One region of the Arthrobacter sp. Ms25 genome, then DNA from elsewhere that is predicted to be linked to it. Evidence: predicted binding sites of a transcription regulator. Region 1 holds the regulator's gene; the other holds the start of a gene.
The links. Region 1 encodes Rex, which represses fermentation and respiration genes when NADH is low (regulators of the CRP and FNR family bind a similar motif). Its sites were predicted from a motif close to CTTGTGAANNNNTTCACAAG; they were not measured.
Positions count from the first base shown of each region.

Region 2: a site for Rex is predicted at 2,329-2,348, ahead of AC5RT8_RS15240 (queuosine precursor transporter). Genes of this name have one in related genera too.

Region 1 covers NZ_JBNHFP010000004.1:40,291-46,546, reverse strand. The annotation lists gene AC5RT8_RS11700 (histidine phosphatase family protein) at 1-524, opposite strand, end outside; gene AC5RT8_RS11695 (YceI family protein) at 683-1,222, shown strand; gene AC5RT8_RS11690 (hypothetical protein) at 1,422-2,108, shown strand; gene AC5RT8_RS11685 (hypothetical protein) at 2,300-4,072, shown strand; gene AC5RT8_RS11680 (redox-sensing transcriptional repressor Rex) at 4,069-4,827, opposite strand; gene AC5RT8_RS11675 (glutaredoxin family protein) at 4,827-5,078, opposite strand; gene AC5RT8_RS11670 (HAD family hydrolase) at 5,145-5,957, shown strand; gene AC5RT8_RS11665 (30S ribosomal protein bS22) at 6,081-6,179, opposite strand.
Region 2 covers NZ_JBNHFP010000005.1:138,824-145,079, forward strand. The annotation lists gene AC5RT8_RS15225 (polysaccharide pyruvyl transferase family protein) at 1-616, shown strand, start outside; gene thiD (bifunctional hydroxymethylpyrimidine kinase/phosphomethylpyrimidine kinase) at 692-1,537, opposite strand; gene AC5RT8_RS15235 (TetR/AcrR family transcriptional regulator) at 1,632-2,285, opposite strand; gene AC5RT8_RS15240 (queuosine precursor transporter) at 2,476-3,213, shown strand; gene AC5RT8_RS15245 (hypothetical protein) at 3,398-3,604, shown strand; gene AC5RT8_RS15250 (hypothetical protein) at 3,667-3,885, shown strand; gene tgt (tRNA guanosine(34) transglycosylase Tgt) at 3,882-5,156, opposite strand; gene AC5RT8_RS15260 (FUSC family protein) at 5,375-6,256, shown strand, end outside.

The DNA of each region.
Region 1 (6,256 bases):
CAGAGCCTCTTACCTTCGGCTGCCAGCCGGGTCACCCAGATGGGTAGCTGGTGGCTGACCAGAACCGCTTCGGCGTTGTCTCCGCCCAGTTCCACGGCACGCATCCGCGCGTCGTCGACGGCGGACATCACGCGGGCCACCTGCTTGGCGTAGGGCTCTCCCCAGGACGGACGCATGGGATTGCGCAGCAGAGGCCAGTAGCGCGGGTTGCGCAGCTTGCTCTGGATGCGGGACATGCCTTCGAAACGGTTCTCCGCTTCGAGGATCCGCTCATCGGTGACGATCTCGAGGTTCAGCGCGGCTGACAGCGGAGCCGCCGTCTCCTGCGCCCGGGTCAGCGGGGATGCCACCAGGTGGACCAGATTGGCCCCCTGGCTGCGTTGCTGCGTAAAGTGCTCCGCAACCCGGTCCGCCATTTGGCGCCCCAGGTCCGAGAGATGGAACTCCGGGAGGCGGCCGTACAGCACCCGGTCAGGATTGAAGACTTCACCGTGGCGAACGAGGTGTATGGATGAGCGGGACATGTGTCCCAGTTTCGCAGAGTTGGGGCCAGCAGCTAAATTTACGGATTCTCGTCACCAAATTCACTTGAACCTTTAACCAAACCGTGCAACACTCAATGCATATGCATGTAAAGCCGACGGGATCCTCCCGCCGGCACAGCTACCAGAAGGAGCTCTTCATGATCCCCAGCGGCCTCACCACCGGAACCTGGAACTTCGACGCCTCCCACAGCGAAGTCGGCTTCACCGTCCGCCACGCCGGCATCAGCAAGGTGCGCGGCAACTTTGACAAGGTCGACGCCACCCTGTCGGTCGGCGAGACGCTGGCCGACACCGCCGTCACGGTCGTCATCGCTGCGGATTCCTTCAACTCCAACGACGCGAACCGCGACGCGCATGTCAAGGGCCCGGACTTCTTCGACGCCGAGCAGTTCCCGGAGCTGACGTTCACGGCCACCGGCATTGAAGCATCGGGCTCGATCTACAAGCTCACCGGCGACCTGACGATCAAGGGCATCACCCGCTCGGTGGTGATGGACGCTGAGTTCAACGGCGTGGCCGTGGATCCCTTCGGCGCCACCCGCTCGGGCTTCGCCGCCAGCACCGTCATCAGCCGCAAGGACTTCGGCCTGACCTGGAACGCAGCGCTGGAAACCGGCGGCGTCCTCGTTGGCGACAAGGTCACCATTACCGTAGATGCTGCGTTTGTAGCTGCCTAGCTGCTCCCTCTTCCCCCCATAGGGCGGCCCCGGACCCCATCGGTCCGGGGCCGTTTTTTTGGCCGTCTTTCCGGAGCCCCTGACTCTCCGAAGCCCGCAGCGATAAGGTGGATAACCGGCTGTGGGGGGCGCCCGCGGCCACCTGCCGACGGCCTGCCTGTCCAGCCGCTTCATGACACCAACCAGCAAGCAGGCGGATATGAGTACACCAGAGAACACTCCAGAGCCAGGGCGCGATCCGAATTACCCCGCTAATCCCCCGCTGCCCGACGGGCCGGCAGCCCCCGGGGCACCCGGCTCTGGCGGACCCGGCGGCGTCGGCGGACCCGGTTATCCCGCAGCCAGGCCGGAGCCGCAGTACGGCCAGTACACGCCGGGCCCCTATGGGGCCGACCGCCCCTCGGGTTATCCGGCGCCGCCGGTACACCCTGCAAAGACCTCCGCGCCCCGAGAGGTCATCATCGGCTCCTGGCTGATCATCGCCGCGGGTGTGCTGAGCCTCATTAATAACGTGATTACTTCGTTCACCCTTCCCTCCCTGGTCACCTCCCAGGAACAGCAGACGTTCAGCGATGCCGGACTGGACGATAGGAGCGTGAGCACCTTCCTCGTTTCCTTCGGCATAATCGTGGCCCTGATCAGCTTCGGGATCTACGTACTGATCGCGCTCTTCGTCCGAAGGGGGAAGAACTGGGCCCGCGTCATCGGTACGGTGTTTGCAGCCTTCTCGCTGGTGAGCGTCCTCACCATGCTCGGCGCCTACTTCACCTCGCCGCTGAGCCTGGTTTCGCTGGCCTCCACCCTGCTGGGACTTGCGGGCATCGTGCTCCTGTACCTGCAGCCGTCCAATCCCTACTTCCGCAGGACGCCGCTGTACCCGTACTAAGCGGTCCGTGCGGCCCTGCTGAAAGGTCCCGGAGGGTTTGCCTCCGGGACTTTTCCCGTGCCGGGCCGGGTTCTGCGTCCACGGGGGTCACAGGCGGGCCGCGCCCGCGTAGCGTTGTGTTCTCTTCCGGAAGATGCGTTGCTTCCGCAGGATGCCCCGGAGGACGCTGTTCCGCCGTGAAGGGGAGGACCATGGCCGCACTGCTTCCGAACCCGCCGCGCCAGAAACCGCGCCTGCCGCTGCGTTACCTGCACGAGTCGACCGATAGTCCGGAGATTGCAGGGTCCAGCATTGTGGTTCCTGATCCCCCAGCCCGTCCCCCGGCGATAGCCGGGAACACTGCGGCACCCGATGGCACCGCACCCCCAGCGGGGTCCGCAGCGCCGGCCACCGGCGCCGCACCGGACAACAGCGGCAACGCCGCCTACCTCTGGCTACGGACGGGGCTGAACGGCGCCTTCGGCTGGCTTATCAGCGGACTTTCCGGGGCCTTCGCCTGGCTGGGCACGGGGCTGCGCGGTACGTCCGCCTGGCTGGGCACGGGACTGCGCGGAACGTCCGCCTGGGTCCGTGCCGGAGTTTCAGGCGCCTTGACCTGGATCCGCGCCCTCGCCCGCACGGCATCCGGCTACGTGCGGTCCGGCGCACATGCCGTATCCACCGCCGTCCAGACCGGTGCCCATGCCACCGCCGCAACCGCAGAAAGAGGAGCGCGCGCGACCGCTTCCACGGCCCATGCCGGAGCCCTGAGGGTACAACACGGCGCACACGCCGTATCCGCCGCCGTCCAGACCGGAGCCCATGCCACCGCCGCAACCGCCCATGCCGGAGCCCTCCAGGTACAACACGGGGCACACGCCGTATCCACCGCCGTCCGGACCGGAGCGCGCGCCACCGCCGCCGCGACCCAACGCGGCGCCCACGCGACCGCATCCACCGCCCAACGAGGAGCCCGCGCCACCGCATCCACTGCCCAAGCCGGAGTCCTCCAGGTACAACACGGGGCACATGCCATATCCGCCGCTGTCCGGACCGGAGCGCGGGCCACCGCCGCAGCGACCCAACGCGGCGCCCACGCGACCGCCGCAACCGCCCATGCCGGATTTGACCGGGCTACCTCTTGGAGCAGAACCACAGCCGCCGCCGTTCGGCATGGGCTCCAGACAGCCGCCGACGCCGTGTCCCGGGCATCGCGGGCCACCGCGCTTGCCGCCGCTGCCGGGGCACGTATCGTCGCCCATGCAGTGTCGGTCGCAGCCCTGGCAGTCTGGCACGCGGCCAGCCGAGCCGCCCGCGGCACGGCGCATATCCTGTGGGTTTCGGCGTTGACCTTTGCCCGTATCGTGGCCTTCACTGCCCGTGTCATTTCTTTTACCGCCCGGATGGTCGGTCGGGCCCTTGGCATGGGAATCCGTGCGGTGCAGCGCCGGCTGCCTGCCAATACCGGTAATCCCGTTCCGGCCATTGCTGCCGCTTGTTCCTTCATCGCGGGTGCCGGGGTGCTCAATCTTGGGGGCACCATCTCGGCCGTTTCCCGTATGCCCGTGCCCGATTCGCTGCCGCCGGTATTAGCCCTTTTCGAACGGTACGGGGTCACCGCGGCCCTCTATGCCCGGACCGCGGCGGCGGTGGAGATTGCCTATGCCTTGGTCATCTTTGGGATCGCGCTCCTGCTGGCCGTGACCCTCCGGGATAAGCGGCGCTGGGCACGGATAGTTTCGGCGGTCTTTGCGGGCACCGCGCTTTTCTATGCCGTCAACACGGGGACAGGGGTTCAGGCAGCGGCCGCTGCTCTGGCCGCGGCAGGAGCCGGGCTCACTTTCACCAAGGGGGCTGCTCCCTGGTTCCGCCGCCGGTACCAGCGGTACGGACCCGACCCGGACGCACCGCTCCAGACGGATCTCCCGGGCGCACCACTCCAGACAGACCTCCCGACGCAGCCGCTGAAGACGGATCGCCTTTAGTGTGCCAGCCGTCCACGGGCGGCAATCTTCGACACTTGGGAACGCTGGGCGTGGTAGGCAAGGATCTGCAGTTCGGTTGCCATGTCCACCTTGCGGATCTGGACATCTTCCGGCGCCTGGAGCACCACCGGGGCGAAGCTGAGGATGCTGGTAATGCCGGACGCTACGAGGCGGTCGCACAGGTCCTGGGCAACTTCGGCCGGCACGGAGAGCACCGCCATGTTTGCCTTGGTTTTCGCGAGCACCGATTCAAGCGCGTCCACCGGGCTGATCCTCAGCCATCCCACTTCCTGGCCTATCACCAGGGGGTCGGCATCGAACAAGGCCACTACTTCGAAGCCCCTTGATCCGAACCCCGGATACCCTGCCAGGGCCCGGCCGAGGTTGCCGGCACCCACTATGGCCACCCGCCAGTTCAATGTCAGGCCCAGCGCGGCGGAGATCTGCCCGCTGAGGTACGGAACGTCATATCCCACACCGCGGGTGCCGTAGGACCCCAGGTAGGAGAGGTCTTTCCGCAGCTTGGGCGAATTCACGCCGGCCGCTTCGGCAAGCTCTTCCGAGGACACCCGCTCTATCCCGTCGGCGAGCATGGCGGACAACGCCCTGAGGTAGATGGTCAGGCGCGCCAACGACGCCGGCGGGATGTGCCGTCCGGACCCGGCCGACGGCGTTCGGACCACTTGGTCGCTGTTGGCCGTTTCGCGCTCGAGGGCGGCCTGCTCGTCGGCCGACCGGATGTTTTCGGGTGCCATCACGCTCCCAGCAGGCGCCGCAGCCGTGTTTCGTCGATTTTCCAGAAGTCCCGCTGGACGCCGTCGATGAACAACACCGGGATCTCCTCGCCAAAGCGGGCCGCCAGTTCCGGCTCTTCCTCTGCGCTGCGTTCCTGCCATGCCACGCCAAGGTCCTCCCCTACCCGCAGGAGCACAAGCCTGGCGTCTTCGCATAGGTGGCAACCCGGTCGGGTAAGGAGGACGACTTCCGGTCCGGCGGCTTCACTCATATGTCCAAAATAGCCCCACTACGTCGGATTTCCGCGCTCAGGGCCGGATTTGCGTAGACTCGAAGCATGCCCCGAGCCACTGTAGTCCGAACCACCGGAACCACAGATGCAGCAGGCAAACCCGGCGAAGCGGCCTTTTTCGACGTCGACAACACGCTGATGCGTGGCGCCAGCCTGTTCCACCTGGGACGGAAGATGTATCAGCGCAAAGTCTTCACCCTCCGCGAGGCAGCCGGGTTCGCCAGCAAACAGCTGAGATTCATGCTGCAGGGGGAAAACCTCAAAGACGTACACTCCGTGCGCGACTCCGCCTTGGCCTTCGCCACGGGACTCTCATCGGAGGACGTACGCACCCTCGGCGAAGAAGTCTACGACGAGATGATTGTCTCCAAGATCTGGCCGGGCACCCGTGCGCTTACGCAGCAGCACATGGAGGCGGGCCGGCCGGTCTGGCTGGTGACGGGAACACCTATCGAAGTTGCCTCCGTGATAGCCAACCGGCTTAATCTCACCGGCGCCCTCGGCACCGTGAGTGAGGTGACCGACGGTTTGTACACCGGACGGCTGGTCGGCGAATTCCTGCACGGGCCGGCCAAGGCAGCCGGCGTCAGGGTGCTGGCGGAGAAGGAAGGCCTGGACCTGAACAACTGCTGGGCCTACAGCGATTCCTACAACGACGTTCCGCTGCTGACCCTGGTGGGGCACCCGGTGGCGATCAACCCGGACGCCCGTCTTCGCCGCCATGCCCGGGAGCGTAACTGGCCGGTGTATGACTTCCGCTCGGGCCGGAGGGCGGCAACGCTGGGACTGAAATCGGCCACTGTCGCGGGGGCGGGCTACGGTCTGTGGCGCGGTTTTTCCTGGGTCCGGGACCGCTGAGGGTCTGTTCGCCGGCTTAAATAACGGAGCCCGCCGTCCGTGAGGACTGGCGGGCTCTGCAGTAGCGGACCCGGGACCGCGCGTGCAGCCGGGGAACCGCTGACAGCCGTCGCTGAGAAGGTTCTACTTCTTATTGCGGCGCTGGTGACGGGTCTTGCGAAGCAGCTTGCGGTGCTTCTTCTTGGCCATACGCTTGCGGCGCTTCTTGATTACTGAACCCACAGAGTCCTCACAAACTTATTAGGAGTCACCGGTGTCCGTCCCCCGCTGCCGTGGGCGCAGGGGCTGGATGCCGGTAG
Region 2 (6,256 bases), on a different contig from region 1:
CCTGGTGGTCACCACCCGGTACCACCCTGCAGTGTTCGCTGTTTCTGCCGGCGTCCCCACCGTGGCGTTGTCCGTGGATGCATACTCGGACGCCCGGCTGCGCGGAGCAATGGAGAACTGGGGAATGCAGGACTTTGTCCTCGGTCTCCCGGCTTTGCTTGAAGGCCTGCTGCAGGAGGCGCTGTTCGAGGCATGGGAACGGCGCTCCGAAGCAGCGGAACACCTGGCTGCCCTGCGGCAGGAGCGCACCCGTGGCGCGGATACCTGGTGGGACCGGGTAGCCGGCGTGCTGGGCGGAGACCGGTCCTTCGTGCCCGCCGAGGCTGCCGGCGACGGCGGCACTGCTGCCGGAGGCGTGCCGCATTCGGCCCGGTTCGACGCCAACGGTGACTGGAGGAAGGCAGCGGCAGCTTTGCACCCGCGGTTCTATGCGCAGTCACTTCTGGAAGCACGTCTGGCGGCGGAGGAGGACAGGGTGCAGTCGTTCACCGCGCCCCTCCACCGGGCGTTGCTGCAGGAACAGGATGCACATCAGCGCCTGGCAGGCAGCCGGACCGTGCAGACCGCCTTGACCCTGCACGGAGCCTATTCCAGGATCCGCCGCCCGCGCGGCTAAAGAACCCGCACACGCAGGCGGCGCCGCGCACGCTGCCGCCGCCGGAGCGGAGACCGTGCGCGGCGCCCGGTACCGCTAGAGGGCCGGACCCTGCCCGGCGCCGCCCTGCCACAGGGCGTCAAACGGTGCATTCGAGGACACGCGGTTGCGGATGCCCTCGGTGACGAACGCCTTGGCGGTCCGGGCAGCCTCCAGCGGAGTAGCGCCCTTGCCCAGTTCCGCCGTGATGGCGGCGGCCAGGGTGCAGCCGGCACCGCTCACGGCTACCTCGCCCACCTTGGGTGCTCGCAGCACCTCCATGGTTTCACCGTCGTAGAAAACGTCGACGGCGTCGTCGCCTTCCAGCCGGACGCCGCCCTTGGCCAGGACCACGGCTCCGCTGGCCTCATGGATGCGGCGGGCCGCTTCCTTCAGGTCTTCCACATTCTCAATGGAGTCCATGCCGGACAGCGACATGGACTCGAAGTGGTTGGGTGTGACGAAGGTTGCCAGCGGAAGGATCTGGGCCTTGAGTGCCTTGTCCGTGTCCAGCGCGGCGCCGGGTTCCTGGCCCTTGCAGATGAGCACCGGGTCCAGCACGAGGTTCTTCCAGTCCTGGGCCTGCAGGGCCTTGGCGACGACGTCGATGGTTGCCGGGGTGCCGAGCATCCCGATTTTGACCGTGTCCAGGTCATAGGCGGTCAGGATGGCCTCGAGCTGGTCGGTAATGACCTGCGGATCCACCGGCACGAACCGGTGGTTCCAGGAGTCATTGGGGTCGAAGGAAACGATGCACGTCAGTGCGGTGATGCCGTAGACGCCCAGTTCCTGGAAGGTCTTCAGATCGGCCTGGGCGCCGGCGCCGCCGGTGGCTTCCGAGCCGGCGATGGTCAGCGTGACGGCCGGAGCAGCGGGCGCAGAAGTGTGTGTGTTAGCAGACATGCGTCTATCTTCCACCCAAATCGACGAAACCGGCCACCCGCGCAAGACGCCCTGTTACGCCGTGCCGCCGTCGTTGTGCAACCGGCGGAACCGGCTAGCCGTCCCGCCGGACGGCACGGAGCAGATGGACCACGTCTTCCACGATGCTGCGGACCACCGGGAGCCGGGACAGGATCACGAGTTTGGCGATCAGCGGTGCCACACTGGCGGCCAGCCGGTGGGACCTGCGTTGTCCGGGGGAACGGTCGTAGACCCAGAAAAAGGTGATTCCCATATGCACCAGCCAGAGCAGTTCGGGCAGGTCGTTGCGCAGTGCCACGGGCGGCTGCGGCCTGGCACTCGACACCGCTTCCCGGAACATGGCGATTGCCTTTCCCCGTCCGACGGCGTCGTCGCCGCTGCGGTGCGGTGCCATGGCACCGCGCAGGAAATGCACGCCGAAGCCGTGGTAGGGCTCCATGGTTGTCAGGCCTGCAGTGAGGATGGCCAGCAGGTTTTCACCCAGGTTGTGCCCCTCGCGGATCTGCGGCAACGCGAGCGAGCGGTGTTCATCCTGGAGGGAGCGGTACAGCTCATGGATGAGGTCATCCTTGGAGCGGAAATAGTAGTAGGCGCTCCCGACGGAGACATTCGCTTCCAGTGCGATGGCTCGCATGGTGGTCTTTTCGTAACCCTGTGAGGCAAAGAGGCGCAGGGCCGTATCGATGAGGAGCCGGCGCGTCTGTTCGCTTTTGGCAATGACGGCCAATGATGCTCCCTTATGCAGTATTTCCAGCGTTCAGTAGACCACATTCTTGAACGTGTTCAAAAAGCGCCGTGCGCGGCGATCCGGCGGGCCGTGGCAGAATGGATGCGGCCCTGCGGGGCTGCCCGGGGCAGCGGGCACAGTGCTAATACAGCCGGCGAAAGCCTGGCGAACCACTACGAACGGAAATGCCATGGACGCACAGCCACGGGCAGCTGTGAAAACCGCTGCAACCTACGCCTCCCGCGGGAGCTCCCAGTACGACCTGATCCTCACCCTGATGTGCGTGGTCATCGTCATCTCCAATATCGGCGCCACTAAGGGCGTTCAGTTTTCCCTCCCCGGCGGCTGGGACATTGTGACCGACGGCGGCTTTTTCCTCTTCCCGCTCGCGTACATCCTGGGCGATGTGGTCAGCGAGGTCTACGGCTTCAAAGCCGCCCGCCGCGCGATTTTCACCGGCTTCGCGATGGCGCTCCTCGCCGTCGTCAGTTTCGCGGTCATCATTGCGCTGCCCGGGTTCAATGACGCCTACGGACTGGAGAAGCAGGCCGCACTGGAGACAGCGCTGGGACCGGTCTGGCAGATTGTGGCTGCGAGCCTGCTCGGGTTCCTTGCCGGGCAGCTGCTCAACTCCCTGGTGCTGACCCGGATGAAGGATCGGTTCCGGGAGAAGGCACTTGCCGGGCGGCTGATGGCTTCCACCGGAGTGGGGGAGTTCGCCGACACCCTGATTTTCTGCGCCATTGCAGCTCCGGTGATCGGGATTACCGACGCTGGCGGCTTCCTGAACTACGTCCTGTTCGGCTTCCTCTACAAGACGCTGATTGAGTACCTTTTTGTGCCCGTCACTGCCCTGGTCATCCGGGTGATCAAGAAACGCGAGCCCAGCTATGTGGAGCCCGAGCGGGAACTGACCCGGGCCGGCTAGCTACACGCCGCAGCCCTGTCGGGGAAACGAGAAGGCACGAATTACCGGTTTCCGGGCCGAAAACGGTATTTTGCGCCTTCTCGTTCCGGTGACCGGAACCAGGGGCCGGGGGAAATCTGCGCGCGGATGTGCAATGGTGGTGGAACGCACGCTTGTACTTCCCCAGCAAGGCAGGAGACAGCACATGAGCAATCAGGAACCGGTTCCCAACCCCGGAGCCAAGGCAGTAGACGAGAACCTGGCGGGAAGCCGCGATGAGTTCAACGACGAAGTCACCCAGGCGATGGTTGAGGATCTGCGGCAGAACGACAGCCCCGGCGACGACGAACGGGACTCCCAGCCCGCCTTGCAAGAGGACGAAGCGACTCTGGCGAAGCCGGATAATTCCTAACCCGGCCGTTTCCGCCCGGCTCCCTGAACAATCCGCAGCCTCACCCCAAACAGGAGGATATTGTGCCCGAGGACAAAGATTTCGAACACAACGAAACAGCGGCCGAAGAACAGCTGCAGATTGTGGATCCGCCGGCTCCGGGCGAGGACGGCCAGGACAACGGACAGCAGCAGGCCGGTGCACCCACCGGCGGTCCGGAAGACCCCAGCGCCGAAGAACAGAACCCCACCGGCGAAGCCGATGAGCAGGAGAACGAGCCGCTGCCGCGGGCCTGGAACTAGCTCCCGCTGTAGTACTTGCCCAGGACCTCTGCCTTGAAGTCGAAGAACGTCCCGTCCTCGATGGACAGGCGGGCATCGTCGACAAGCTTCACGGTGAAACGTTCATTGTGGATGGAGATCAGCGTGTGGCTGACCATCTCGTTGGACTTGAAAAGGTGCTGGATGTACGCACGGGTGTAGTTGGTGCACGTGTAGCAGTCGCAGCCCTCGACCAGCGGCCCGAAGTCCCGCTTGTACCTGGCATTGGACAGGTTCTTGCGGCCGTGCGGAGTGTAGAAGGCAGAATTCCGCGCAACCCGGGTCGGGGAAACACAGTCGAAGGTGTCGGCACCGTTTTCAATGGCCGTAAAGATGTCATCGGGCTCTGAAATCCCCAGCAGGTGGCGGGGCTTGTTTTCCGGAAGCTCTTCCGTGCACCAGCGGACAATGGTGCCGAGGTTTTCCTTCTCGAACGCCCCGCCCAGTCCGAACCCGTCGAAGTCCATGGCGCCGAGGTCCCGGGCCGCCTTGCGGCGCAGGTCCTCGTACTGGGCTCCCTGCAGCACACCGAACAGTGCCTGGTAGGGCTTGCCGACCCGTTCCTGCGTAAGCCGCTCGTGCTCTGCAAGGCACCGCAGGGCCCAGAGCCGGGTCCGTTCCAGGGACATTTCCTGATATCCGCGCGAATTCATCAGCGTGGTCAGCTCGTCGAAGGCAAACATGATGTCGGCCCCGATCCGATGCTGGACCTGCATCGAAATCTCCGGGCTGAAGCGGTGCTTATCCCCGTTGAGGTGGGACTTGAACCAGACGCCGTCGTCGTCAATGTGGGCCAGGCGCTCCTTGCCGGGCGCGACGTCGTCGTCCGCCCCGGTGGCATGGGTGGTGCCGTCGGCATTCATGTTGATGACCTTCTTGAACCCCGCACCCAGGCTCATGACCTGGAAGCCGCCGGAATCGGTGAAGGTGGGGCCGGACCAGTTCATGAACTTCCCCAGCCCGCCGGCCTCATCCAGGATGTCCGGGCCGGGCTGCAGGTACAGGTGGTAGGCGTTGGCCAGGACCGCCTGCGCGCCCAGCTCCGCCACCGACTCCGGGAGCACGGCCTTGACCGTGGCCTTGGTGCCTACGGCAATGAATGCCGGAGTGGCGATATCGCCGTGCGGCGTGGAAATGGTTCCCGTGCGGCCCTGGAATCCGCCGCCGTTGGCTTCGACATGCTGTTCGGCCGCTGCAGGGGCGGTTTCGCGCAGGCGCTTACCGAGGGTGAAGGAAAAGGCTGAGGAAGACACTTCTCCATTTTGCCCTACCCGGCGGGCAATTCCCGCCGCACGCCGGGGCTGGGAGATGCACCACATTTATTCAGCCTGGTGCATTCCCAGGGATAGGTTGGATGGGCGGAAAATGCGGCCCGGTGACGCACCGGACGGATGAGGTCCGCGCCCGCTATTCCCCGAAAGTGCCGGCGGCACGAGAGGCAGAGGCTTTTCCTTTGACGCACCTGCAGGAGATGTTCAGGATCGCTCCGGCGAACAATGACCACCACGCGGCTATCCGGTGCGCCGTGGGCCTGGGCGTACCGCTTCTGCTCGTGCTTTTCCTGGGCCGGATCGACCTGGCGATTTTCGCGACGTTCGGTGCCTTTACCGGAATCTACGGCAGGAACGAACCGCACCGCCAGCGTCTTGGCCATCAGCTGCGGGCAGGTGCCTTGATGCTGGGCGTCATCCTGGCGGGAGCTTTGTCCTCAAGGCTGGACCTCGACGCCTGGGGAATCGTTGCGGGCACGACGGCGGTTGCCGGCCTGGGGACCGTGGTCACCGGCTTTTGGCGGCTGCGCCCCGTCGGCTCGCTGTTCCACATTTTCGCTTTTGCGGCGATCTCTTCGGTCCCCGACCAGCCGCCCCTCTGGCAAGGCATGCTCGCTGCCGTCCTGACGGTGTCCTTTTCCATTCTGCTCGGCCTTTCGGGAATGCTGCTTCCGCGCCACCGCACCGGATGGAGCAAACCGGAACGGCCGCGGTTCTCCCCGGCCCAGCGCCGCTTGATCTACAGCGACGGGCTGCAGTACGCCCTGGCAGCGGCCCTCGCCGGCTCCATTGCCACTCTGCTGGGGATCGGCCACAACTACTGGGCCATGGTCGCAGCCACGGTGCCGTTGATCGGCGCGACGGTGAGGCACCGGGTCCACCGCGGACTGCAGCGCATCCTCGGAACCTTCGGCGGCCTGCTGCTCACCGGGCTGATCCTGCTCCCGGGGCTGGAGCCCTGGCAAATGGTCCTGGTGATTGCCGCGTGTCAGTTCGGTGCGGAAATGTTCATTGCCCGGCAGTACGCCCTGGCCCAGGTGGTGGTCACACCGCTGGCACTGGTCAGCACGGAGCTGGCCCAC